2 linked regions of the Catellatospora sp. TT07R-123 genome follow. The protein of the gene in region 1 interacts with the protein of each later gene in a pairwise test. Links are inferred from orthologs where the notes say so. Each region holds a gene or a part of one and is shown on either strand. Other genes may lie near its edges. The genes, in order: ctaD and Cs7R123_RS20985.

The links.
Region 2: the proteins of ctaD (region 1) and Cs7R123_RS20985 interact in binary tests that used the Escherichia coli proteins (3 or more experiments, as listed by UniProt). The link is inferred for Catellatospora sp. TT07R-123 from one-to-one orthologs.

Annotation. Positions count from the first base shown.
Region 1 is NZ_BNEM01000001.1:3,517,264-3,528,569, forward strand. Bases 3,451-6,386 are described here. They hold ctaD (cytochrome c oxidase subunit I), read right to left. Parts: upstream 5,813-6,386; coding sequence 4,088-5,812; downstream 3,451-4,087. Other genes in these bases: Cs7R123_RS15070 (MFS transporter), read right to left, coding at 3,451-3,801; Cs7R123_RS15080 (hypothetical protein), read right to left, coding at 6,013-6,306. In the rest of the region: Cs7R123_RS15060 (glycosyl hydrolase family 18 protein), read left to right, coding at 1-1,496; Cs7R123_RS15065 (DNA-formamidopyrimidine glycosylase family protein), read left to right, coding at 1,608-2,411; more of Cs7R123_RS15070, read right to left, coding at 2,557-3,450; Cs7R123_RS15085 (FdhF/YdeP family oxidoreductase), read left to right, coding at 6,419-8,689; formate dehydrogenase accessory sulfurtransferase FdhD, read left to right, coding at 8,689-9,528; Cs7R123_RS15095 (NUDIX domain-containing protein), read right to left, coding at 9,677-10,426; Cs7R123_RS15100 (sensor histidine kinase KdpD), read left to right, coding at 10,508-11,242. UniProt on the Escherichia coli protein: Cytochrome bo(3) ubiquinol oxidase is the terminal enzyme in the aerobic respiratory chain of E.coli that predominates when cells are grown at high aeration.
Region 2 is NZ_BNEM01000002.1:128,726-139,948, reverse strand. Bases 3,535-6,387 are described here. They hold Cs7R123_RS20985 (pyridoxal phosphate-dependent aminotransferase), read right to left. Parts: upstream 5,626-6,387; coding sequence 4,444-5,625; downstream 3,535-4,443. Other genes in these bases: Cs7R123_RS20980 (MFS transporter), read right to left, coding at 5,669-6,387; Cs7R123_RS20990 (GNAT family N-acetyltransferase), read right to left, coding at 3,871-4,434; Cs7R123_RS20995 (hypothetical protein), read left to right, coding at 3,535-3,831. In the rest of the region: Cs7R123_RS21010 (winged helix DNA-binding domain-containing protein), read left to right, coding at 1-113; Cs7R123_RS21005 (hypothetical protein), read right to left, coding at 117-1,160; Cs7R123_RS21000 (calcium:proton antiporter), read left to right, coding at 1,260-2,354; more of Cs7R123_RS20995, read left to right, coding at 2,482-3,534; more of Cs7R123_RS20980, read right to left, coding at 6,388-6,904; Cs7R123_RS20975 (M4 family metallopeptidase), read right to left, coding at 7,045-9,642; Cs7R123_RS20970 (helix-turn-helix domain-containing protein), read left to right, coding at 9,933-10,520; Cs7R123_RS20965 (MFS transporter), read left to right, coding at 10,517-11,223. UniProt on the Escherichia coli protein: Shows aminotransferase activity with methionine and histidine as substrates, and to a lesser extent also with phenylalanine.

The sequences.
Region 1 (11,306 bases):
ACGGCACGAGCAGCCCGACCACGTGGACGCTGACGTTCACGCTCCCGGCGGGCACCACCGTCAGCTCCTCCTGGGACGCCGCCCTGAGCGGCACCGGGCAGACCCGCACCGCGACGGGCACCTGGAACGCCACCATCCCCGCGGGCGGCACGGCCTCCTTCGGCTTCAACACCGCCGGCTCCGGCACGCCGACCGCCTGCACCATCAACGGCGCGAACTGCACGACCGGCGGCCAGCCGTCGGCCTCGCCGAGCACCCCGACCTCGCCGTCGGCCTCCCCCTCGGTCTCGCCCTCCCCGAGCAAGTCGCCGAGTACGTCGCCGAGCGCCTCCCCGTCGGCCTCGCCGAGCCCGTCGACCAGCCCGACCATCCCGAACCCGGGCAAGAAGCTGGTCGGCTACTTCACGAACTGGGCGCAGTACGCGCGCAACTACCACGTGAAGAACATCGCGACCAGCGGCTCCGCGGCCAAGCTGACCCACATCCTGTACGCCTTCGGCAACATCTCGGGCGGCCAGTGCGTGCTCAGCGACACCTACAACGACTACGACCGCGCGTACGACGCCGCGGGCAGCGTCGACGGCGTGGCCGACACCTGGGACGCCGGCGCCCTGCGCGGCAACTTCGGCCAGCTGCGCAAGCTTAAGAAGCTGTACCCGAACATCAAGGTCATCTTCTCGATCGGCGGCTGGACCTACTCGAAGAACTTCCCGGCCGCCGCGGCCAACCCGACCGCGTTCGCCAACTCCTGCTACAACATGATCGAGGACCCGCGCTGGGCTGACGTCTTCGACGGCATCGACATCGACTGGGAGTACCCGAACGCCTGCGGCGAGACCTGCGACACCAGCGGTCCGAACGCGTTCAAGAACCTGATGTCGGCGCTGCGGACCCGGTTCGGCTCCAGCTACCTGATCACCGCGGCGATCACCGCCGACGGCAGCAACGGCGGCAAGATCGACGCCACCGACTACGCCGCCGCCGCGCAGTACGTCGACTGGTACATGCCGATGACCTACGACTACTTCGGCACCTGGGCGACCACCGGCCCGACCGCGCCGCACTCGCCGCTGAACTGCTACACCGGCATCCCGACCGCGGGCTTCTGCGCCGAGGCCGCGATCGCCAAGCTCAAGTCCAAGGGCGTCCCGTCGTCGAAGCTGCTGCTCGGCATCGGCTTCTACGGCCGCGGCTGGACCGGCGTCACCCAGGCCGCCCCGGGCGGCACCGCCACCGGCGCCGCGCCCGGCACCTACGAGGCCGGCAACGAGGACTACCACACCATCAAGACCAAGTGCCCGGCCAACGGCACCGTCGGCGGCACCGCGTACTGCTTCAGCGGCGGCCAGTGGTGGAGCTACGACACCCCGGCGACCATCGCGGGCAAGATGTCGTGGGCCAAGAACCAGAGCCTGGGCGGCGCCTTCTTCTGGGAGCTGTTCGGCGACACCAGCAACGGCGAGCTGATCACTGCTATGAACAGCGGCCTTGCCTGATCCAGCAGGGCCCGCTGAGCGGGGCCCCGGTCCGGACCGCGACGTCCGGACCGGGGCCCCGCTCCTTTTCGTCCGGCAGGCTGCGGCGACGCCGTCGGGCAGGATGGGGGTATGCCCGAAGGCGACACCGTCTACAACACCGCGCAGCTCCTGCGCGAAGGGCTGGTCGGGCGCACGCTGACCGGGGCGCAGTTCCGGGTGCCGCAACTGGCCGTGGTCGACCTGACCGGCGCCGAGGTCGTCGCGTCGCTGAGCCGCGGCAAGCACCTGCTGCTGCGCCTGCGCACCGCGGGCGGCCGCGAGCTGAGCCTGCACTCGCACCTGCGGATGGAGGGCGCCTGGCGGGTGTACGGCCCCGGCCAGCGCTGGAACGCCCGGCCCGCCCACACCATCCGGGTGGTGCTGCGCGCCGGGGACCATACCGCCGTCGGCTTCCACCTGCACGACCTGGCGCTGGTGCCGACCGCGCAGGAGGAGCGCCTGGTCGGCCACCTCGGCCCCGACCTGCTCGGCCCGGACTGGGACCCGGCCGAGGCGGTCCGCCGCCTGACCCGCGACCCCGCCGCCCCGATCGCGGCGGCACTGCTCGACCAGCGCAACCTGGCCGGGATCGGCAACCTGTACAAGTGCGAGGTGCTGTTCCTGCGCGGCGTCTGGCCGTGGACCCCCGTCGGCGAGGTCCCCGACCTGCCCGGGGTGGTCGACCTGGCGCAGCGGCTGCTCGCCCACAACCGGGGCCGCTGGACCCAGACCACCACCGGCTCGCTGCGCCGCGGCGAGACCAGCTACGTGTACGGCCGCCGCGCCCAGCCCTGCCGCAACTGCAACGGCCCGATCAGCAAGGACGGCGACGGCGACCGCATCACCTACTGGTGCCCCCGCTGCCAGCCCCGCCCCACCCCCACCCCGGGGTAAGGAACGACGACGAGCACGGGCTCGGGTCCTGCAGTTTCGGGGAAACTGCAGGAATCTTGGTGCGGATTCCAGCACTTTCCCCGAAACTGCACCGGCCGCCGCCCGGCGGCGCGCGTGGCGCGGCGCGGCCGGTGAGGGGCGCGGCCTAGGTGGCGAGGCCGGGGGCGGGTTCGGTCAGCGGTTCGTGCGGCGGTGCCGGGGCGGGAGCACCGGCGGGGGCGAGATCGGCGCCGGAGCGCCAGAAGGGCAGTGCCACCGCCAGGAGCAGCAGGGCGACCAGGCCCGCCGCGGCGAAGGCCCGGCCGGGGCCGACCGAGTCGATGATCGCGCCGGCGAAGGGCGCGCCTGCGGCTACGCCGATGGTCAGGGCGGTGCCGTGCAGGCCCATCGCCTCGCCGCGCGACCCGGCGGGCACCCACGAGCTGAGCGTGTCGATGGTGGCCGACAGCGACGGCGCGACCAGCACACCCGACGGGATCAGGATCAGGCAGACCGCCCACCACGGTGCTCCGGCCGCCAGCCCGACCGGCACGGTCAGCACGGCCAGGCCGCCCGCCAGCAGCGCCGCTGACACGTTGCGGTGCAGCGCCCCGTAGACGAAGCCGCCGATCAGGGAGTAGAGGCACCAGATCGCGATCACGACACCGGCCCAGTTCTGCTGGCCGGACCCCTTGAGCGCCGCGATGAGGGACAGGTCGGAGGCGGTCAGCACGAAGGTCAGCGACGCCGTGAGCGCGAACAGGGCGATCACGCGGGGGCGCAGCCACTGGCGGCGCGGCACGGCGGCCTCGGACTCGCCGTCCTCGACCGGGGCCTGGGTCGGCGCGTTGAGGGCGATGAGCGCGACCCCGGCCAGCACCACCCCTACGCCGACGGCGATCATGACCGGGCGGCTGCCGAACTGGCTCACCGCGGCCACGGCCCCCGCCGGGGCGACCATGTACGACAGCTCGACCGCCATCGAGTCCAGCGCGAACCCGGGGCGGCGCTGGTCGGCGGGGACCATCGCGGCCAGGCTCTGCCGGACGATGGTGAACACGGGCAGCCCCAGCACTCCGGCGATCGCGGCGGCGCCGAGCAGGACCGCGTAGCCGAGGCGGGGCGCGGCGAGCCAGAACAGGGCCTGCGCGGCGGTGGTGGTGATCAGGACGGGGCGCAGGCCGTACCGGTCGATCATGCGGCCGGTGATCGGGGAGCCGATCGCCGAGCCGAGGGTGGACGCGGTGCCGACGAGGCCCGCCTGGGCGAAGCCGAGGCCGAGGGTGTTGACGACGTGCAGCGTCAGCACGATGCCGGTGGCGATGACCGGGATCCGAGCCACCAGCCCGACCAGCAGCAACGCACGTACGCCGGGCAGGCCGAGAATCTTGCGGTAAGGCTCGATGGTCATTGCGGTTGTTACCTCCAGCCGACCATGGTGCCCGACACCCCCGACTTTCAGGCAATCCGTTTACCGGCTGACCCGGGGTAATTCCCGTCACCTTGATCGCCGCCGCCTTGATCGCCATCGCCGGTCACGAAGTCACGCCAGGCCGCACACTTCGACCGCAAACGCCGATCTTGCCGCCGGTGCGCGCCGCGGCGCGCACCGGTCGCGGCGCGGCGCCGCCGAACGGCCGAGGCCCCGGCCCGCCGGGATGCGGCGGGCCGGGGCCTCGGGTGAAGCAGGTGGTGGGTCAGACCTCGTGGTCGCCGCCGTGGCGGCCGTGCGAGTAGCTCGGCGCCTCGATGACCGGGGCCTTGGTGCCGGTGCTGACCGCCAGGTGCGGGAACTTCGCGTCGAACGCGGGCCGCTCGGAGCGGATGCGCGGCATGCTGTCGAAGTTGCGCAGCGGCGGCGGGCAGCTGGTCGCCCACTCCAGCGAGTTGCCGTGGCCCCACGGGTCGTCCACGGTCACGATCGGGCCAGTCCGGTACGACTTCCACACGTTGTAGATGAACGGCAGCGTGGAGGCGCCCAGGATGAACGCGCCGATGGTCGAGAACGTGTTCAGGAAGGTAAAGCCGTCCGTGGGCAGGTAGTCGGCGTACCGGCGGGGCATGCCCTCGGCGCCGAGCCAGTGCTGCACCAGGAAGGTGGCGTTGAAGCCGATGAAGGTCAGCCAGAAGTGGACCTTGCCCAGCTTCTCGTCCATCATGCGGCCGAACATCTTCGGGAACCAGAAGTAGATGCCCGAGTACACGGCGAACACGATGGTGCCGAAGAGCACGTAGTGGAAGTGCGCGACGACGAAGTAGGAGTCCGACACCTGGAAGTCGATCGGCGGGCTGGCCAGCAGCACGCCCGACAGGCCGCCGAAGAGGAAGGTCACCAGGAAGCCGACGGCGAACAGCATCGGCGTCTCGAAGGTGATCTGGCCCCGCCACATGGTGCCGATCCAGTTGAAGAACTTCATGCCGGTGGGCACGGCGATCAGGAAGCTCAGGAACGAGAAGAACGGCAGCAGCACCTGGCCGGTGGCGAACATGTGGTGCGCCCACACGCTCATCGACAGCGCGGCGATGCCGAGGGTCGCGGCGACCAGACCGGTGTAGCCGAAGATCGGCTTGCGGCTGAAGACCGGGATGACCTCGGAGATGATGCCGAAGAATGGTAGCGCGACGATGTACACCTCAGGGTGGCCGAAGAACCAGAAGAGGTGCTGCCACAGCATCGGGCCGCCGGTGGCGGGGTCGAAGACGTGGGCGCCGAGGCGGCGGTCGGCCAGCAGGGCCAGCAGCGCGGCGGCCAGCAGCGGGAAGACCATGATCACCAGAAGGCTGGTGACGAGGATGTTCCACGTCATGATCGACATACGGAACATCGTCATGCCGGGCGCGCGCAGGGTCAGGATCGTGGTGATCATGTTGACCGCGCCGAGGATGGTGCCCAGACCCGACAGCACCAGGCCGGCGATCCACATGTCGGCGCCGATGCCGGGCGAGTTGATCGCGTCGTTGAGCGGCGCGTACGCGAACCAGCCGAAGTCCGCGGCGCCGCCCGGCGTGATGAACCCGGCGGTGGCCAGGCTCGCGCCGAACAGGTACAGCCAGTACGCGAAGGAGTTCAGGCGCGGGAACGAGACGTCCGGCGCACCGATCTGGATCGGCACCACGTAGTTCGCGAACGCGAACACGATCGGCGTCGCGAAGAACAGCAGCATGATCGTGCCGTGCATCGTGAACAGCTGGTTGTACTGCTCCGGCGTCAGGAACTGCATTCCCGGCTTCGCCAGCTCGGCGCGCATCAGCAGCGCCAGCAGGCCACCGATCATGAAGAACACGAAGGCGGTGACCATGTACATGATCCCGATCTGCTTCGCATCCGTGGTGCGCAGCAGACGCGCGAGCGCCGAACCCTTGACCTGCTTACGCACGGGGTAGGGCCGCGTCGCGATCGGCTGCGGTGCGACGGTGGTCACGTGTGGCCTCCTGTGGCTGGCCCGGCCGCCTGGCGCCTGCGCGCCGCCGCCGGATTGATCAGTTGAGGCGTACCTCGGAGGCAGAATAATCCTTCGCAGGTGGCCTGGGAGCACGGGGTGCACCTAGCCGCGCCGAACGGTGTAGGTTGGCGGCCCGGTCACGCGGGCCGGGCCGCCGTTCACGTTCGGCGTGTCGCTGGTCAGCGAGTTCCCGCGGCGGCGCTGAGATTGAGCGAGATCGCGCCTGCGGCGACCGCGGCGAGCACCAGCAGCACCACGCCCCAGCCGATGAGCCGGTCGGCCGCGCTGATGCGGTGCAGCCAGCGGGTGAACCGGCTGCCCGCGGCCACGGCGGTCGCACCCAGCGGGTCCGTGGTGAGGGCGGCGGTCGCGCCCGGATCGGGGGTGAGTGTCTTCACGACGGTCACCGTCGCACCGGCCAGGATCAGCAGCGTCCCGAGCACGGCCAGCAGACCGGCGATCCAGTCCTTCATCGATCGTCCTCCCCAGGGGATGGGATCACGCCGGCCGGGGTGCCGGCGACCGCCACAGGCTAGACGCCCACCGGCGGCTTCGCATCGCGGGAAACGTGAGATGGTCTTAGGTATGGCGAAGAAGCCTCCCCGCGACGATGTCGGTGACCAGGACCTGACCGTGCGTGCACCCAAGGACAGCGCGGCCGGCCTGCCCGGGGTGATGCACGGCCTGCGCGCCGCAGGAGCGCAGATGGGCGTACGCCGCTCCGCCCTCACCCTGCTCAAGATGAACCAGGCCGACGGCTTCGACTGCCCCGGCTGCGCCTGGCCGGAGCCCATCCCGGCGCACCGGGCCCACTTCGAGTTCTGCGAGAACGGCGCCAAGGCGGTGGCCGAGGAGGCGACGCTGCGCCGGGTGACCCGCGCGTTCTTCGCCGAGCACGCCGTGGCCGACCTGGCCGGGCGCAGCGACTACTGGCTGGGCCAGCAGGGGCGGCTCACCGAGCCGATGGTGAAGCGACCGGGCGCGACGCACTTCACACCGATCGGCTGGGACGAGGCGTTCACGCTGGCCGCGGACCACCTGCGCGCGATCGAGCCGGACCGGGCGCTGTTCTACACCTCCGGCCGCACCTCCAACGAGGCCGCCTTCCTCTACCAGCTGATGGCGCGGGCGTACGGCACCAACAACCTGCCGGACTGCTCCAACATGTGCCACGAGTCGTCCGGGGTGGCGCTGAACAGCACCATCGGCATGGGCAAGGGCTCGGTGACCCTGGAGGACGTGCACCGGGCCAAGCTGATCGCGGTGGTGGGCCAGAATCCGGGCACCAACCACCCGCGCATGCTCAGCGCCCTGGAGCTCGCCAAGAAGAACGGCGCGAAGATCATCTCAGTGAACCCGCTGCCCGAGGCCGGGCTGATGCGGTTCAAGAACCCGCAGAAGGTCGGCGGGCTGGTCGGCGGCGGCACCCCGCTGGCCGACCTGCACCTGCCGATCCGGGTCGGCGGCGACCTGGCCCTGTTCCAGGCGATCGGCTCGCTGCTGCTGTCGTGGGGCACGGTCGACGAGGACTTCGTCGCGTCGTACACGGCGGGATTCGAGGCCTATGCCGACGCCCTGCGCGAGCTGGACTGGGACCTGGTCCACGCCGCGACCGGCCTGGACCGCGACCAGATCGAGGCCGCGGCGCGGCTGTTCGCCGGCTCCCCCGCCACCATCGTGTGCTGGGCGATGGGCCTGACCCAGGGCCGCGACTCGGTGGCGACCATCCGCGAGGTGGTCAACGTGCAGCTGCTGCGCGGCATGATCGGCCTGCCCGGCGCGGGCCTGTGCCCGGTGCGCGGCCACTCCAACGTCCAGGGCGACCGGACCATGGGCATCTGGCACGAGCCGCCGTCGTGGCTGGGCGCCCTCGGCGAGTCGCTGTCGCTGCCGATGCCGGCCCGGCGGGGGTACGACACGGTCGAGGCGATCCGCGCCATGCGCGACGGCCAGGCGACCGTGTTCATGGCGCTGGGCGGCAACTTCGCCGCCGCCTCGCCCGACACCGGGGTCACCGAGGCGGGGCTGCGCTCGTGCGCGCTGACCGTGCACGTGTCCACCAAGCTCAACCGCTCGCACGTGGTCACCGCCGACCCGCAGACCGTGCTGATCCTGCCCTGCCTGGGCCGCACCGAGCGCGACGTGCAGGCCTCGGGCGAGCAGTTCGTGACGGTCGAGGACTCGATGTCGTGCGTGCACGCCTCGCAGGGCCGCCTCGAACCGGCCGCGCCGCAGCTGCGCTCCGAGGTCGCGATCGTGGCCGGGCTGGCCCGGCACCTGCTGCCCGACTCCACCGTCCCGTGGGAGACGTACGCCGAGGACTACCGCTCGGTGCGGGCCCTGATCGCCGACACCGTGCCCGGCTTCGCCGACTTCGAGGCGAAGGTGCGCGTGCCCGGCGGGTTCACGCTGCCGCACCCGCCGCGCGACGACCGCCGCTTCCCGACCCCGGACGGCAGGGCCCGGTTCACGGCCAGCCCGCTGGAGGTGCTGACGGTGCCGCCGGGCCGCCTGCTGCTCCAGACGCTGCGCAGCCACGACCAGTACAACACCACGATCTACGGCCTGGACGACCGCTACCGCGGGGTGAAGGCGGGCCGCCGGGTGGTCTTCGTCAACCCCGACGACCTGCGCGAGTTCGGCGTGGCCGACGGCGACGTCGTCGACCTGGTGTCGGAGTGGGCCGACGGCGAGCGGGTCGCCGAGTCGTTCCGGGTGATCGCGTACCCGACCGTGCGCGGCTGCGCGGCGACGTACTTCCCCGAGGCGAACGTGCTGGTGCCGCTGGACTCCACGGCCGCCGAATCGAACACCCCGACGTCCAAGCAGGTCGTCGTCAGGCTGCGTACGCGCTGATGGGCCGGGCCAGCGACCGCCGTGCCGTCACCCGGATCGACCTGTCCGGCGGCGCGTCCGCCGCGCGCCGCCCGGACACGCTGGCCGCCGAGGAACCGCTGGAGATCCGGGTCGGGCACCGCGGCGGGCCCCGCCCGCCGCTGGCCGTCACCATGCGCACCCCCGGCGACGAGCTCGACCTCGCCCTGGGCTTCCTGCTCACCGAAGGCGTCATCACCGCACCGGACGACGTGCACACCGCCCAGCTGTGCGCCGGAGCCGAGGTCGAGAACAGCTACAACGTGGTGGACGTGGTGCTGGCCGAGCACGTGCCGCCGCCGCAGGCGGGGACGGAGCGCAACTTCTACACCACCAGCTCGTGCGGGGTCTGCGGCAAGGCCAGCATCGACGCGATCCGGGTGCGCTCGCGCCACGACGTCGCCGCCGACCCGGTGGCGGTCGATCCGGCCGTGCTGGCCGGGCTGCCCGACCGGCTGCGCGGGGCGCAGCGCACGTTCGAGCGCACCGGCGGCCTGCACGCGGCCGGGCTGTTCACGGCCGCCGGGGAGCTGGTGACCGTACGCGAGGACGTCGGGCGCCACAACGCCGTCGACAAGGTGATCGGCGCCGCGCTGCGGGCCGGGCGGCTACCGCTGGCCGGGCACGTGCTGCTGGTCTCCGGCCGCGCCAGCTTCGAGCTGACCCAGAAGGCGTGGCTGGCCGGGATACCGGTCCTGGCCGCGGTGTCGGCGCCCAGCACGCTCGCCGCCGACCTGGCCGACGAGGCCGGGATGACGCTGGTCGGCTTCCTGCGCGGCCCGACCATGAACGTCTACACCCGCCCGGACCGCCTCACCTGACCCGCGCCGCGCCGCCGCGCCACGCCGCCATGCGGGCGCCACGCCGCGCGCCGCGCGCCGCCCCGCACGCGGTTCGTGCAGTTTCGGGGAAAGTGCACGAAAGCGGGCCGTGATTCCTGCACTTTCCCCGAAACTGCACGAACGCCAGTCAGCGGGAGGCGGGGGCGTAGGACCCGTCGGGGGCGACTCGCCAGTGGTCGGGGCCGTCGGTGACCAGGGCGGACGTGGCGGCCAGGCGGCACAGGCGCGTGGCCAGCTCCAGCTCGCTCGCGCCGGTCAGCCGGGCCAGTTCGTCCCCGGCCAGCAGGTCGCAGCCGCCGCCGTCCCCCGGCTCCAGCCGCACGAGCGCGTCGTCCGCGCCGTACGCCTCGGCGAGGGCGGCCCGCAGCCGGTCGGGCCGGGCGTCGGCGGCGAACCGGACGCGGTAGGAGGCCCGCCCGTCCCGCGCCGCCCGCCGGACCAGGTCCACCGCCCCGCCGAGGTAGTCGCGCAGCACGGCGGGCTGGAGGTTCAGCGCCGCCAGCGCGGGCAGGGTGAACGGCACCCGCACCACGTCGTACGTGCCCTTGGCCGGGTTGGCGAACTCGGGGCCGTACCGGTTGGCGGGGTCCATCTCGACCAGGCGGCACGCGTAGAGATGGTGCCGGATGAGGCGACGGCCGTCGGGGCCGGTGCTGTCGCGGATCGTCAGCGGCACCGGTGGCGTGACCACGGCGCGCAGTTCCTCGTCCAGTTCGCGCAGCAGCGCGGCCAGCAGCGAGGCGTCGTGCCGGTCCCGGCCCCCGCCGGGTGTCACCCAGTACGGCTCGGGCTGTTCGGGCCGGGTGCGGCGGAGCAGGATCAGCTCGTCGGCGTCGAGCAGGAGCGCGCTGACCCGATCGCGGTCCGGAACCGTCATGATTCACAGCCTGACCGGTGACCGGGGCGCTTGTCGACCCGCCCGGCGGCATGGTTGAGTCTGCGCCAGTACGTAAGCGCCTTGGTCACCGTCAACGTCACTGGAGTGATCACCATGGCCGACCCGACCGACCCCGCGACCCAGGACGCGCACCTCGAGACGGTCGACATGCTGCTGCACCTGTCGCGGCGCTCGCAGGCGATGGTGGACCGGCTCATCGGCTGCCTGGACCGGATGGGCCAGCAGGAGCACGACCCGGAGCGGCTGAAGAACTTCTTCGAGCTGGACTTCCTGGCCCTGCGGATGCGGCGTAACGACGAGAGCCTGCTGGTGCTCGCCGGGGGCGAGTCGGCGCGCATCCGCCGCGATCCGGTGCCGCTGGAGGAGGTGCTCCAGGGCGCCTGCTCGGAGGTGGAGGACTTCCGCCGGATCGAGTTCGGGGTGGTCGAGCCGGGCCTGGTCGTCGCCGCCCCGGTCGTCAACGACCTGGTGCACCTGCTGGCGGAGCTGTTCGACAACGCGGCCGCGTTCTCCGCGCCCGACACGAAGGTGCTGGTGGAGGTGCGGCGCGTCACGGACCGGGCGGTCATCCTGATCGAGGACCGGGGTATCGGCATCCCCCCGGCGCGCCTGCGCGAACTCAACCAGCGCCTGGCCCAGCCGACCCCGCCCAGCGCGATCACGGTCCGGCAGATGGGCGTCGGGGTGGTCGGCCGGCTGGCCCAGCGGCACGACATCCGGGTCGAGCTGGAGCCCGCGGGTGAGCGCGGCATCGCCGCCTCGGTGGTGCTGCCCTCGCACACTCTGGCGGGATGAGTCCGGGGCGGGCGTAAAACCCGTTCACGGCATCCGGGAGAATGGGGGGACACCCTCAACTCAC
Region 2 (11,223 bases), on another replicon or contig:
TGGAGGTTTACGAGACGCTCACGCCCCCGCAGGAGGCCGCGCTGTCGGCGACGGCCGACCGGCACGGCCGGTTCCTCGGCCTGCCCGCGCGGGTCAGCGTCGCGCCGCGCTGACCGTCAGCGGGCGACCGCGCCCGAGTCGCGGTCGCCGGCCAGCTTCCCGACGTCGACCGCCTCGAAGTCGGAGCCCTGCAGGTCCTTCAGCGCGCGCAGCGCGTCGTTGGACCAGCGTTCGTCCGGGGCGCCCGACAGGTACCAGGGCGAGCCGTTGTCGGCGACGATGACGCCGTACGTCTTCATCGCCTCGGCGACGATCCGGGCCTGCTTCGGGAACTTCGACACGTCCACGCCCGCCTTCAGGCGCAGCCGCAGCCCCATCGGCGGCAGGGACGCGTCCGAGCGGTCGGAGGCGGCGTGCCGGGCGGGCCACAGGTACGTGTCGCGCGAGCGCGGCACGGTGATGCGCAGCGCGTGGTCGATGCGGCCCTTGGCGATCTCGTCGTAGCGCACCAGCCCGGCGAAGACCGACAGCCCGGCCGCGTCGGCGGAGGTCCACCCGGCCGGGCGCAGCCGGTTCGAGCGCAGGTCGAAGATCGCGCCGGAGCCCGCGCGCCAGCCGGAGCCGTTCGGGTAGGCGGCGTACAGCTCGTACACCTTGCAGGCGGCCGGGTCGTAGAGGATGACGTGGCGGTCGCCGTCGCTGCCGCGCCCGCCCTCGACCTTGGCGTCGGCGGGGACCGGGTACGGGCCCTTGTCGCTCTCACCGGCGTACTCGAAGGTGACCTTCACCTTGGCCTGGCCGGGCTTGACGGTGGTGACCGGGATGCCGATCGGGGCGCCCTCCCACAGGCCGGAGCCGAAGTCGGGGTGCATGTGCGCGTCGGCGCCGATGCTGCGCACGTACGCCGCCGAGGAGGCGTGCACGGGCAGCTTCGACACGTCCAGGCGCCACACATTGTCGGCGGGGAACACCCCGCACGCGGCCGCGGCCGCCGCCGGGCTGGGGGAGGCGGCGGGGCTGGCCACGGCGCTGGCCGCGGCGGCCGACGCGGACGGGGCGGCGACGAACGTCGGCTGCGGATCCGGGGCGGTCCCGCAGGCGCCGAGCAGGGCGGTGGTGATCAGCGCCGCGGCGGTGAGGGCGATCGGGCGGTGGGGCACCCGCGCAATGTAGTGCAACCGGGACGGCCCGGCAGCGGGACCGCCCTGCCGTATCCGGTATCACCCATACAAGCCGTTTCGTCCACGTAGCCTCGATACATGGTCAAACTCGCCAGGTCGGTGCCGTGGTACCTGGTGATCCCGCCGATCACGGCGCTGGTGCTGCTCGGCACCTGGCACCGCGAACTCGGCGTCTTCGCCCTGGTCGTCGTCGCGGCCGCCCTGATCGCCGCCGTCCTCACCGCGGTGCACCACGCCGAGGTCGTCGCGCACCGGGTCGGCGAGCCGTTCGGCACGCTGATCCTCGCGGTCGCGGTCACGGTCATCGAGGTCGGACTGATCATCATGCTGATGACCTCGGCGGGGGAGGGGCCGTCCAGCCTGGCCCGCGACACGGTCTTCTCCGCCATCATGATCGTCTGCAACGGCGTGATGGGCCTGTGCCTGCTGCTCGGGGCGCTGCGCCACGGCGAGGTCGAGTTCCGGGTCGAGGGCGTCACCGCCGCGGTGGCCACGCTCAGCGCGGTGGCGACCCTGGCGCTGGTGCTGCCGACCTTCACCACCAGCAGCCCGGGGCCGACGTTCACCGGGGTGCAGCTGGCCTTCGACGGCATCGCGTCGCTGGTGCTGTACGGCTCGTTCGTGTTCATCCAGACCGGTCGGCACCGCCAGTACTTCCTGCCCCTGGAACCCGGCAGCCGGGTCGAGTCCGACGGCGAGCACGGTCCCGGGCCGACGACCCGCGCCACCGCGATCAGCCTCGGCCTGCTGTTCCTGTGCCTGGTCGTCGTCGTCGGCCTGGCCAAGTCCGCGGCCCCGGCCATCGAGCACGCCGTCGTGGCCGCGGGCGCCCCGCGCGCCGTCGTGGGCGTCGCGATCGCGCTGCTCGTGCTGGCCCCGGAGACCGTCGCGGCGGTGCGCGCCGCCCGCCGCAACGAGATCCAGACCAGCTTCAACCTGGCGCTGGGCTCGGCACTGGCCAGCATCGGCCTCACCATCCCGGTGCTCGCGCTCGCCTCCATCTGGCTGCAGAACACCCTCGTGCTCGGCCTGAGCCCGAAGGACATGGTCCTGCTGGCGCTCACCATCGTGGTCACCACCCTGACCGTCGCGCCGGGCCGCGCCACCCTGATGCAGGGCGCGGTGCACCTGACCCTGTTCGGCGTGTTCCTGTTCCTGTCCCTGGTCCCCTGACCGGTCGCCGGCCAACGGTCATCCACTGTTTCCTTGTACGTAAACCAGCAGCTCAGGGCATGGGAAGCCGCTGTCCGATCAAGGACAGACGCGGGCCGGTCGGATCGAGCGGTGTCACGCTCCCGGCGTGTTGAAGCGATCACTTCCGTGCGGCGTGCTCGCCGTGGTCCTGGTCCTCACCGCCGCGTGCGGCGGCTCCTCGGACGACGGCTCCGCCGCGGCGCCCGGACCCGCCGCCTCGTCCGGCCCGGCCGGGATGGCCGGCACGTTCGACAACGTGACCTACGGCCCGAACGCGGTGGTCGTCGACGCCGGCGCCGTGGCGTCCGGGCTGCGCGCCGAGGACGGCAAGGTGTTCCGGTTCGCCGCCGGGACCAAGGGCATCGACAAGCTCGCCCCCGGCAAGACCGTCCTGTTCGGCGGCAAGGCGGTCCGCAAGGTGGCCGCCGTGCGCACCGAGGGCGACCAGGTCGTGGTCGAGACGGCCGACACCACCCTCAACGAGCTCGTCGACACCGGCACCGTCGGCTGGACCGTCCCGGTGGCCTGGGCGGGCCTGTCGGAGAAGGACTACAAGGCGGTCCGGCTCAGCGACGGCACCACCACCCGCGTCGCCGACGTCTCGCTGGTCCGGCAGGCAGGCGACGGGCCCTCGGTCACCAACAAGTGGACGATCGGGGGCGTCGAGGTGACCCTGAAACTCACCCCGAAGGCGACCAGGCTCGACGTGGAACTGGAAGCCTCCCGGGCCAACGCCAAGGTCACCGCGTCGGGCTGGGTCAGCAACTTCACCAACGAGACCCGGATGGAGTTCGACCACGGCGCGGGCAGGTCCATCACCAGCAACATCCGCAAACTGTCGGCCGAGATGGAGGTGACCTGGGCGGCCGTCGGGCGCAGCGGCACCGGCCTGGACACCGACATCGCCCGGCTCAGCTTCCCCTTCGAGGCGCCGATCCCGTTCGTGGTGGGCGGCATCCCGTTCACGCTGAAGGTCAAGTCGGCGATCCGGATCGTGCCCGCGCTGCGCGAGAACTCCTCCAGCGGCGGCTCGTTCAAGGTGACCTACGACGCCGACCAGGGCTTCGCCAAGTCCGGCAGCCCGCTGCTGACCGGCACGTCGGACCTGCGCACCGCCGAGGCGGTGCTCGGCGCCAAGGAGACCGTGACCGCGGGCTACCTGCCGGTCGGGTTCGGCTGGGGCTGGGAGTTCCCGCGCCTGGAACTGGCCACGCTCGGCATCGGCACCTTCGCGTTCATCACCCTCGACACGTACGTGGCGGGGGAGTTCACCCCCGGCACGACGCTGACCGCCGACATCCCGCCCTGCCAGCGCGCGTCGGCGACGCTGCACGCCATCGCGGGATACAAGCTGGAGCTGCTCGGGTTCGCGACGCTCAAGGACCAGACCACGCTCTGGGAGAAGAAGATCGAGAAGTTCAAGGACGACGAGCCCTGCACGCTCACCGGCAAGTGAACGTCGCGGGCCGGACCCCGCCCGGGGTCCGGCCCGCGCTCACGGCCGCGCGTGCCACCGGTCGGCGGTGATGCGCCACAGCACGTGGCGGCGCAGCGGGCTGCCCTCGGGCACGCTCGGGTGGTCGAAGTCCTCGGCCGGGTCGTGGGTCAGCCCCAGCCGCGCCATGACCGCCTGCGAGCGCAGGTTGGTCGTGCTGGTGAACGACACGACCTCGGCGAGCCCCAGGTCGTCGAAGGCGAACCCGAGCACGCGGCGGGCGGCCTCGGTCGCGTACCCGTGACCCCAGTACGGCCGCGCCAGCCGCCACCCGATCTCCACCGCCGGGAGGAAGGGCGCCTCGAAACGCGGCACGGACAGGCCCGTGAACCCGATGAACCGCCCGGTGTCGGCGACCTCCACCGCCCACAGCCCGAAACCGCGCTCCTCGAACCCGGCCTCGATCCGCTCGACCAGCGCATCACTGTCGGCCGGGCTCATCGTCGCCGGGAAATGCGCCATGACCTCCGGGTCGGCGTTCAGGGCGGCGAACGGCGCCAGGTCGGCCGCCTGCCAGCGGCGTAGCAGCAGGCGGTCGGTCGTCAGCAGCGGCGAGCGGTCCATCGGTCGATCCTAGGCCTTGCGCAGCCGGGCGATGGCCTCGTCGAGCACCTCGGGCCGCTTGCAGAACGCGAACCGCACCAGGTGCCGCCCGGCCGCCACGTCGTCGTAGAACACCTGCGACGGCACCGCGACCACGCCGTAGCGCTCCGGCATGGACAGGCAGAACTCCTCCCCGTCGGTGCCGCCCACCGAGCGGATGTCGGCGTTGACGAAGTAGGTGCCCTCCGAGCGCAGCACCGTGAACCCGGCCTCGGCCAGCCCCGCCCGCAACTGGTCGCGGCGGGCCTGCATCCCGGCGGTGAACCCGGTGAAGTAGTCGTCGCCCAGCCCCAGCGCCACCGCGACGGCGGGCTGGAACGGCCCCGCGTTGACGTAGGTCAGGAACTGCTTGACCCGCAGCACCGCCGACACCAGCGGCGCCGGGCCGCTGGCCCAGCCGACCTTCCAGCCCGTGCACGAGAACGTCTTGCCCGCCGACGAGATGCGCAGCGTCCGCTCCCGCATCCCCGGCAGCGTCGCCAGCGGCGTGTGCGGCCCGGCCGCGTCGTCGAACACCAGGTGCTCGTACACCTCGTCGGTCACGGCGTACACGTCGTGCTCGCGGCACAGGTCGGCCAGCAGCCGCAGCTCGTCGGCGTCGAACACCTTGCCGGTCGGGTTGTGCGGGGAGTTGAGCAGCAGCAGCCGGGTGCGCGGCCCGAACGCCGCCCGCAGCTCGTCGGGGTCGAAGTGGAACCGGCCGTCGGCCCCCGGCCGCAGCGTCACCGGGCGGCGCACCGCCTGAGCCAGGGCGATACTCGCCGCGTACGAGTCGTAGAACGGCTCGAAGCACACCACCTCGTCGCCCGGCTCGCACAGCCCGAGGATCGCCGCCGCGATCGCCTCGGTGGCACCCGCCGTGACGACGACCTCGCCGTCCGGGTCGTAGTCCAGCCCCCAGAACCGGCGCTGGTGCGCGCTGACCGCCTGGCGCAGCACGGGCTGGCCGGGGCCGGGCGGGTACTGGTTGAACCCGCCGCGCAGCGCCGCCTCGGCGGCGGCCAGCATCTCGGCGGGCCCGTCGGTGTCGGGGAAGCCCTGGCCCAGGTTCACCGAACCGGTCCGCACCGCCAGCGCCGACATGGTGGCGAAGATGGTGGTGCCGAAGGGGCGCATCCGGGCGACCAGCGGGTCGCCGGCGGGGATCGTCATGTCACCATCTTCGCCGGTCCGCCCACCGCCGGGCCACCCGGGATCATGCGGTCGCGTCGTACGCCCACAGCTGCGGCACCGCCCGCACCAGCGCCGCGACCGTGACCACCGTCAGCGCCCCGCCGATCCCGACGGCCAGGCGCGCCCCGACGGCCGCCCCGCCGAGCCCGTGCACCAGATTGGCCAGCTGCGGCCCGCCCATCAGCACCACCGTCAGCGAACCCTGGATCCGGCCGCGCATCGCGTCGGGCGTGTACGCCTGCGAGATCGCGTTGCGGAACGTGCTCAGCGCGAAGTTGACCGCCCCGCCGCACAGCAGCGCCGCCAGCGCGAACGCCAGGCCCGGCGCGGCCGCGAGCGCGATCACGCAGCAGCCCCACGCCATCGCGGCCCCGGCCATGAGCGCCCCGTGGCGCCGCCTGCGGCTGTAGGAGCCCGACAGCAGCCCGGCTGCGAACACCCCGGCCGGGTACGCCGCGTACAGCAGCCCGAGCTGCCCGCCGCCGCCCGGCGGCCCGCCGAACGCGCGTTCGGCCAGTTCCGGGTAGAGCGCCGACGGCATCGCGAACACCATCGCGGCCAGGTCGACGGCGAGCACCGCGACCAGCACCCGCTGCCGGGCCAGGTAGCCGAACCCGTCGCCGAGGCGTCGCAGCACGCCGCGGCCGGTCGGTGCCGGCTCGGTCGGCGGCAGCGGCGGCAGCCCGGCCACCGCCCACAGCACCACGCCCAGTGCGAGCGTGTCCAGCAGGTACAGCGGGCCCAGGCCCAGCACCGGGATCAGTACCCCGGCCAGCAGCGGGCCTAGCACCGCCCCGGCGTAGCGGGTCAGCGCGCTGAGGCTGTTCGCGGCCACCAGCAGGTCCGCGGGCACGACCCGCGGCACCGCCGCGCCGATCGCGGTCAGGGTCGTGCCGTAACTCAGCCCCTGCACCGCGACCAGCGCGAGCATCAGCGGCACCGCATCCAGCCGCAGCGCGGTGTTCAGCCACAGCCCCAGGTAGACCAGGCCCAGCCCGGCATTGCCGATCAGCAGCAGCCGCCGCCGGTCCGTCGTGTCCGCCAGCGCCCCAGACCACAGCGCCGAGACGACCAGCGTGCCCAGCGACACCGCGGCGGCCAGCCCGACCGCAGCCGACGAGCCGGTCAGCGTGAACAGCTGGGTCGGGACCGCGACCAGGCTGAACGAGCCGCCGACCGCGGCCACCGCCGAGCCGGTCCACAGCCGCCGGAACGCCGGAATCCGCAGCGGCCTGCGGTCCACCAGGTAGCTCGGCATCGGCACAGGATGCCACGGCCGAGGCGTCGGCACCGACCGCGTGGGAGGCCCGTCAATTCCGGATGCCGCCGCCCGAAGCGGGGCGGAGCCCCCGGCGCTGGTGCGCCGGGGGCTCCTGGGGGTGGTGCCGGACGCCTACGTCAGAGCGTCAGCGTCCAGCTGTTGATGTAGCCGGTGTCGGCCGAGGCGGCGTCCTGGACCCGCAGGGTCCAGGTGCCGTTCTTGACCTCGGTGGACAGGTTGACCGTGTAGGTCGTGTCGATGTTGTCGGTCGACCCGCCCGCCCGGTTGGACAGCACGTAGGCGCTGCCGTCCGGCGCGATCAGGCTGACCACCAGGTCACCGATGTAGGTGTGCACGATGTGCACCTCGACCTGGGAGGTCGACGAGGCGTTGCCCGAGCAGCCCGCCAGCACGATGGTGCTGTTGACGGTGGTGTTGTCCGGGATCGTCACGTCGGTGCCGTTGGTGCCGGTGCACGTCGGGGCACCCCCGCCGCCGAGGCTCAGCGTCCAGGTGTCGATCGTGCCGGTGTCCGCCGAGGCGGCGTCCTGCACGCGCAGCTTCCAGGTGCCGTTGGCGGCCTCGCTGGACAGGTTGACCGTGTAGGTCTGGTTGATGTTGTCGGTGGCTCCGCCGGCCCGGTTGGACAGGTTGTAGACCGAGCCGTCCGGCGCCACCAGGTCGACGACCAGGTCACCGATGTAGGTGTGCAGGATGTGCACCTCGACCGTGCTGGTCGCGCTGGCGTTGCCCGCGCAGCCGTTGATGTTGATCGCCGACTCGACCGTGGTCAGGTCGAGGATCGCCACGTCGGTCGAGTTGGTGCCCGAGCAGCCGGGCGGGCCGTTGACCGTCAGGGTGTAGGTCGTGGTCCGGGTGCTGCCGGGGCCGGTGCCGGTGACGGTCACCACGTAGGTGCCCGGAACGGTGCTGGCCGAGGTGCCGATGGTCAGCGTGGAGGTGCCGCCGGCCGAGTTGATCGACGCCGGGCTGAACGACGCGGTCGCGCCGCTCGGCAGGCCGGTCGCGGTCAGCGCCACGGTCTGGGCCGCGCCGTTGGTCAGCGTCGCGGTGATGGTGCTGGTCACGGAGCTGCCGGGGCTGACCGAGCCCGACGCCGGGGCGGCGGCGAGCGAGAAGTCGTTGCCGGCGGGGCAGGACGCGTCGCTGCCCGCCACGTTGACGGCGGTCCAGGCGGCCTGGACGGTCTTGTACTCGGCGGAGCACAGGCCGTACAGGTCGGTGGCGGCCGACAGGGTGTAGGCGCGGGCGGTGTTGGCCGGGGTGGTGGTGTTCACGTACGACGTGTTCGAGGTGAAGTACACGTCCAGGGCGCGGTACCAGATCTTCTCGGCCTTGGTGTTGCCGATGCCGACCACGGCCGCGGCCGAACCGCAGACCGGGCTGGTGCCGTACGACGTGGCGCCGGTGCCGACGGCCAGGTCGAAGAAGAAGTGGTTGGCGACACCGGACGAGTAGTGCACGTCGACGTTCTTGGTGCTGGTGGACCAGCAGCCGTGCGACGAGCCGTCCAGGGTCGGGTTGTACATGTAGCGCAGCGGCGTGCCGTTGCCGTTGATGTCGATCTTCTCGCCGATGTCGTAGTCGCCCGGGTCGGACGGCGCGGCGGCGTAGAACTCGACCATGTTGCCGAAGATGTCCGAGGTGGCCTCGTTGAGGCCGCCGGACTCGCCGGAGTAGGTCAGGCCGCCCGAGACCAGGGCCTCGGTCACGCCGTGGCTCATCTCGTGGCCCGCGACGTCCAGCGACACCAGGGGCTTGGCGTTGCCCGTGCCGTCGCCGTAGGTCATCTGCGCGCCGTCCCAGAACGCGTTGACGTACGCGCTGCCGTAGTGGACGCGGCTGGGCACGCCCACGCCGGTGCCGAAGATGCCGTTGCGGCCGTGCACGTTCTTGTAGTAGTCGAACGTCTTGGCGGCGCCGAAGTGCGCGTCCACACCGGCCGACTGGCGGTTGGAGTTGTTGCCGGTGCCCCAGACGTTGTCGGCGTCGGTGAAGTTGGTGCAGGTCGACGTGCCGTTGTTCATGTCGCACGTGTTGCCGTTGCCGCGCACCGGGTCGATCATCGTGTAGGTCGAGCCCGACAGGGTCGTGTCGATCGACACGGCGCCGGTGTAGATGCCCGTGCCCGAGCCCGTGACCGTCTCGATCTCGTCGAACTGGCCGATGTAGGCGCCGGTCGTCGCGTCGCTGATCACGTGCAGCTTCGACGGGGTCTGCTTGTCGGGAGCCCAGCCGTGCAGCACGGTCTCCCAGGCCAGGCGGCCCTTGCCCGAGCTGGCGTCGACGAACAGCTCCGAGCCCACGGTCGCGGTGACCGTGCCGGAGAAGTGCGCCTTCGCGGTCTGCTGTGCCTTGGCCGAGGTCACCTTGGCGGTGGTGGACAGGCTCAGCGGGTTCACGAGACCGACCGAGCTGCCCTTGTAGGCACCGTCCTTGGCCGTGTGCACGACGAAGTCGCCGCCGTAGACACGCAGGCCCTGGTAGGTACGGGTGTAGCGAACGTGGGTGCCGCTCGCGTCGCTGATGGTGCGGTCGACGCTGTACTTGTCACCCGCGGCGGCGCGAACGTCGGACGGGTGCGCGGTGATGGCGGCCTGTGCCGCCGCCAGGCCGGTGGGTCCGACCGGTGCCGCGCTCGCCGAGTTCGCCGCCACCGACAGCAGACCGCCCACGAGTAGGGCGACGCTGCCGGCCGCTAGAGATCTTTTCACGAGTCCTCCCCGACTCCGTAGAAAAGTGTGGCTGTGGCCACTGAGAGCTATGTATATAGAAGTCGGCGAAACTTTGGAAGTATCTCTTCATAATCATGCGTCGATGAGTTTGTTTCGCGGATGCTGCTCGGGTGTGTCCGCCCAGTCCGACGCAAGCTGACTGACGGCTCAGTAGGTCGCCTCCCGCGTGTCCTGTCGGGTAGGCGACTGAGCCCGTACCACCCGGACGGGGGAGCGGGCCGCGCGCGGGCCGTATTGTAGAGACTTCTTTCTAAAGCTATCTTTAGAAAGTGTCCGAGAACCGCACCGTGCCGCTGACCGACCCCGTCGCCCTGCGCGCCTTCGCCCACCCGCTGCGCATGTCCCTGGTGGGGCTGCTGCGCCGCGAAGGTCCGCTCACGGCCACCCAGGCCGCCGAGCGGCTGGGGGAGAGCGTGCCGGGCTGCTCGTTCCACCTGCGCCAGCTCGCCAAGTACGGCCTGGTCGAGCGCGTGCCCGGCGCCGACGCCCGCGAGCGCCCGTGGCGCGCCACCGCCCTGTTCACCTCCTGGGGCACCGACAGCGCCGACCCCGAGGTGCGCGCCGCCGTCGACCACCTCGACGCCGTGGTCACCCGCCGCTTCTACGACCGGGCCATCGAATGGCTGCGCACCCGCGACCAGGAGCCGGCCGCCTGGCGCCGCGTCACCGGCCCCGGCGACGTCGTCCTGCACGTGACCCTCGACGAGTACACCGAGCTGGAGCGCCGCTTCAACGAGCTGGTCGAGCCCTACCTCGCCCGCCAGTCCGACCCGTCGGCCCGCCCCGAGGGCGCGCGGACGGTCAACATCCTCCAGTTCGTCCTGACCACCGACCGGCCGCAGGACCCTGCCCCATGACCATCACCGCCCCCGACCAGCGGCAGCGCCGTTCCTGGCTGCCCCCGCTGCTGCGCCAGACCCCGTTTCGCCGCTACTGGACCGGGCAGAGCGTCTCGCTGCTCGGCGACCAGATCAGCGAGCTGGCCGTGCCGCTGTTCGCGGTCCTGGTAGCCCAGGCCGGGCCCGCCGAGATGGGCTACCTGACTGCGGCGGCGCTCGTGCCGAACCTGCTGTTCTCGCTGCTGCTGGGCGCCTGGGCCGACCGGCGGCCGTACAAGCGGCGCCTCATGATCGCCGCAGACCTGGGCCGGGCCGCGGTGCTGCTGCTAGCCCCCGCGCTGTACCTGCTCGACGCCCTGTCGATGGGCGCCCTGTACGCCGTGGCGTTCGCCGTCGGCACGCTCAGCGTCGTGTTCGAGGTCTGCCGCACCACGCTGTTCGTGTCGCTGGTGCCCCAGCGGGACTACGTGGCGGCCAGCGCGCTGCTCAACGGGTCGCGCGCGTTCTCGTTCGTGGCCGGGTCCAGCCTCGCCGGCCTGCTGGTGAAGGTGCTCAGCGCCCCCGGGGCGCTGGTGCTGGACGCCGTGTCGTACCTGTTCTCCGCCGCCACCCTGGCCCGGGTCCGCCCGGCCGAGCCCGCCCCGTCGCGCACCCCCGGCCTGGGCCTGGGCGAGGGGCTGGCGTTCCTGTTCCGCTCGCCGGTGCTGCGCGCCTGCGTGCT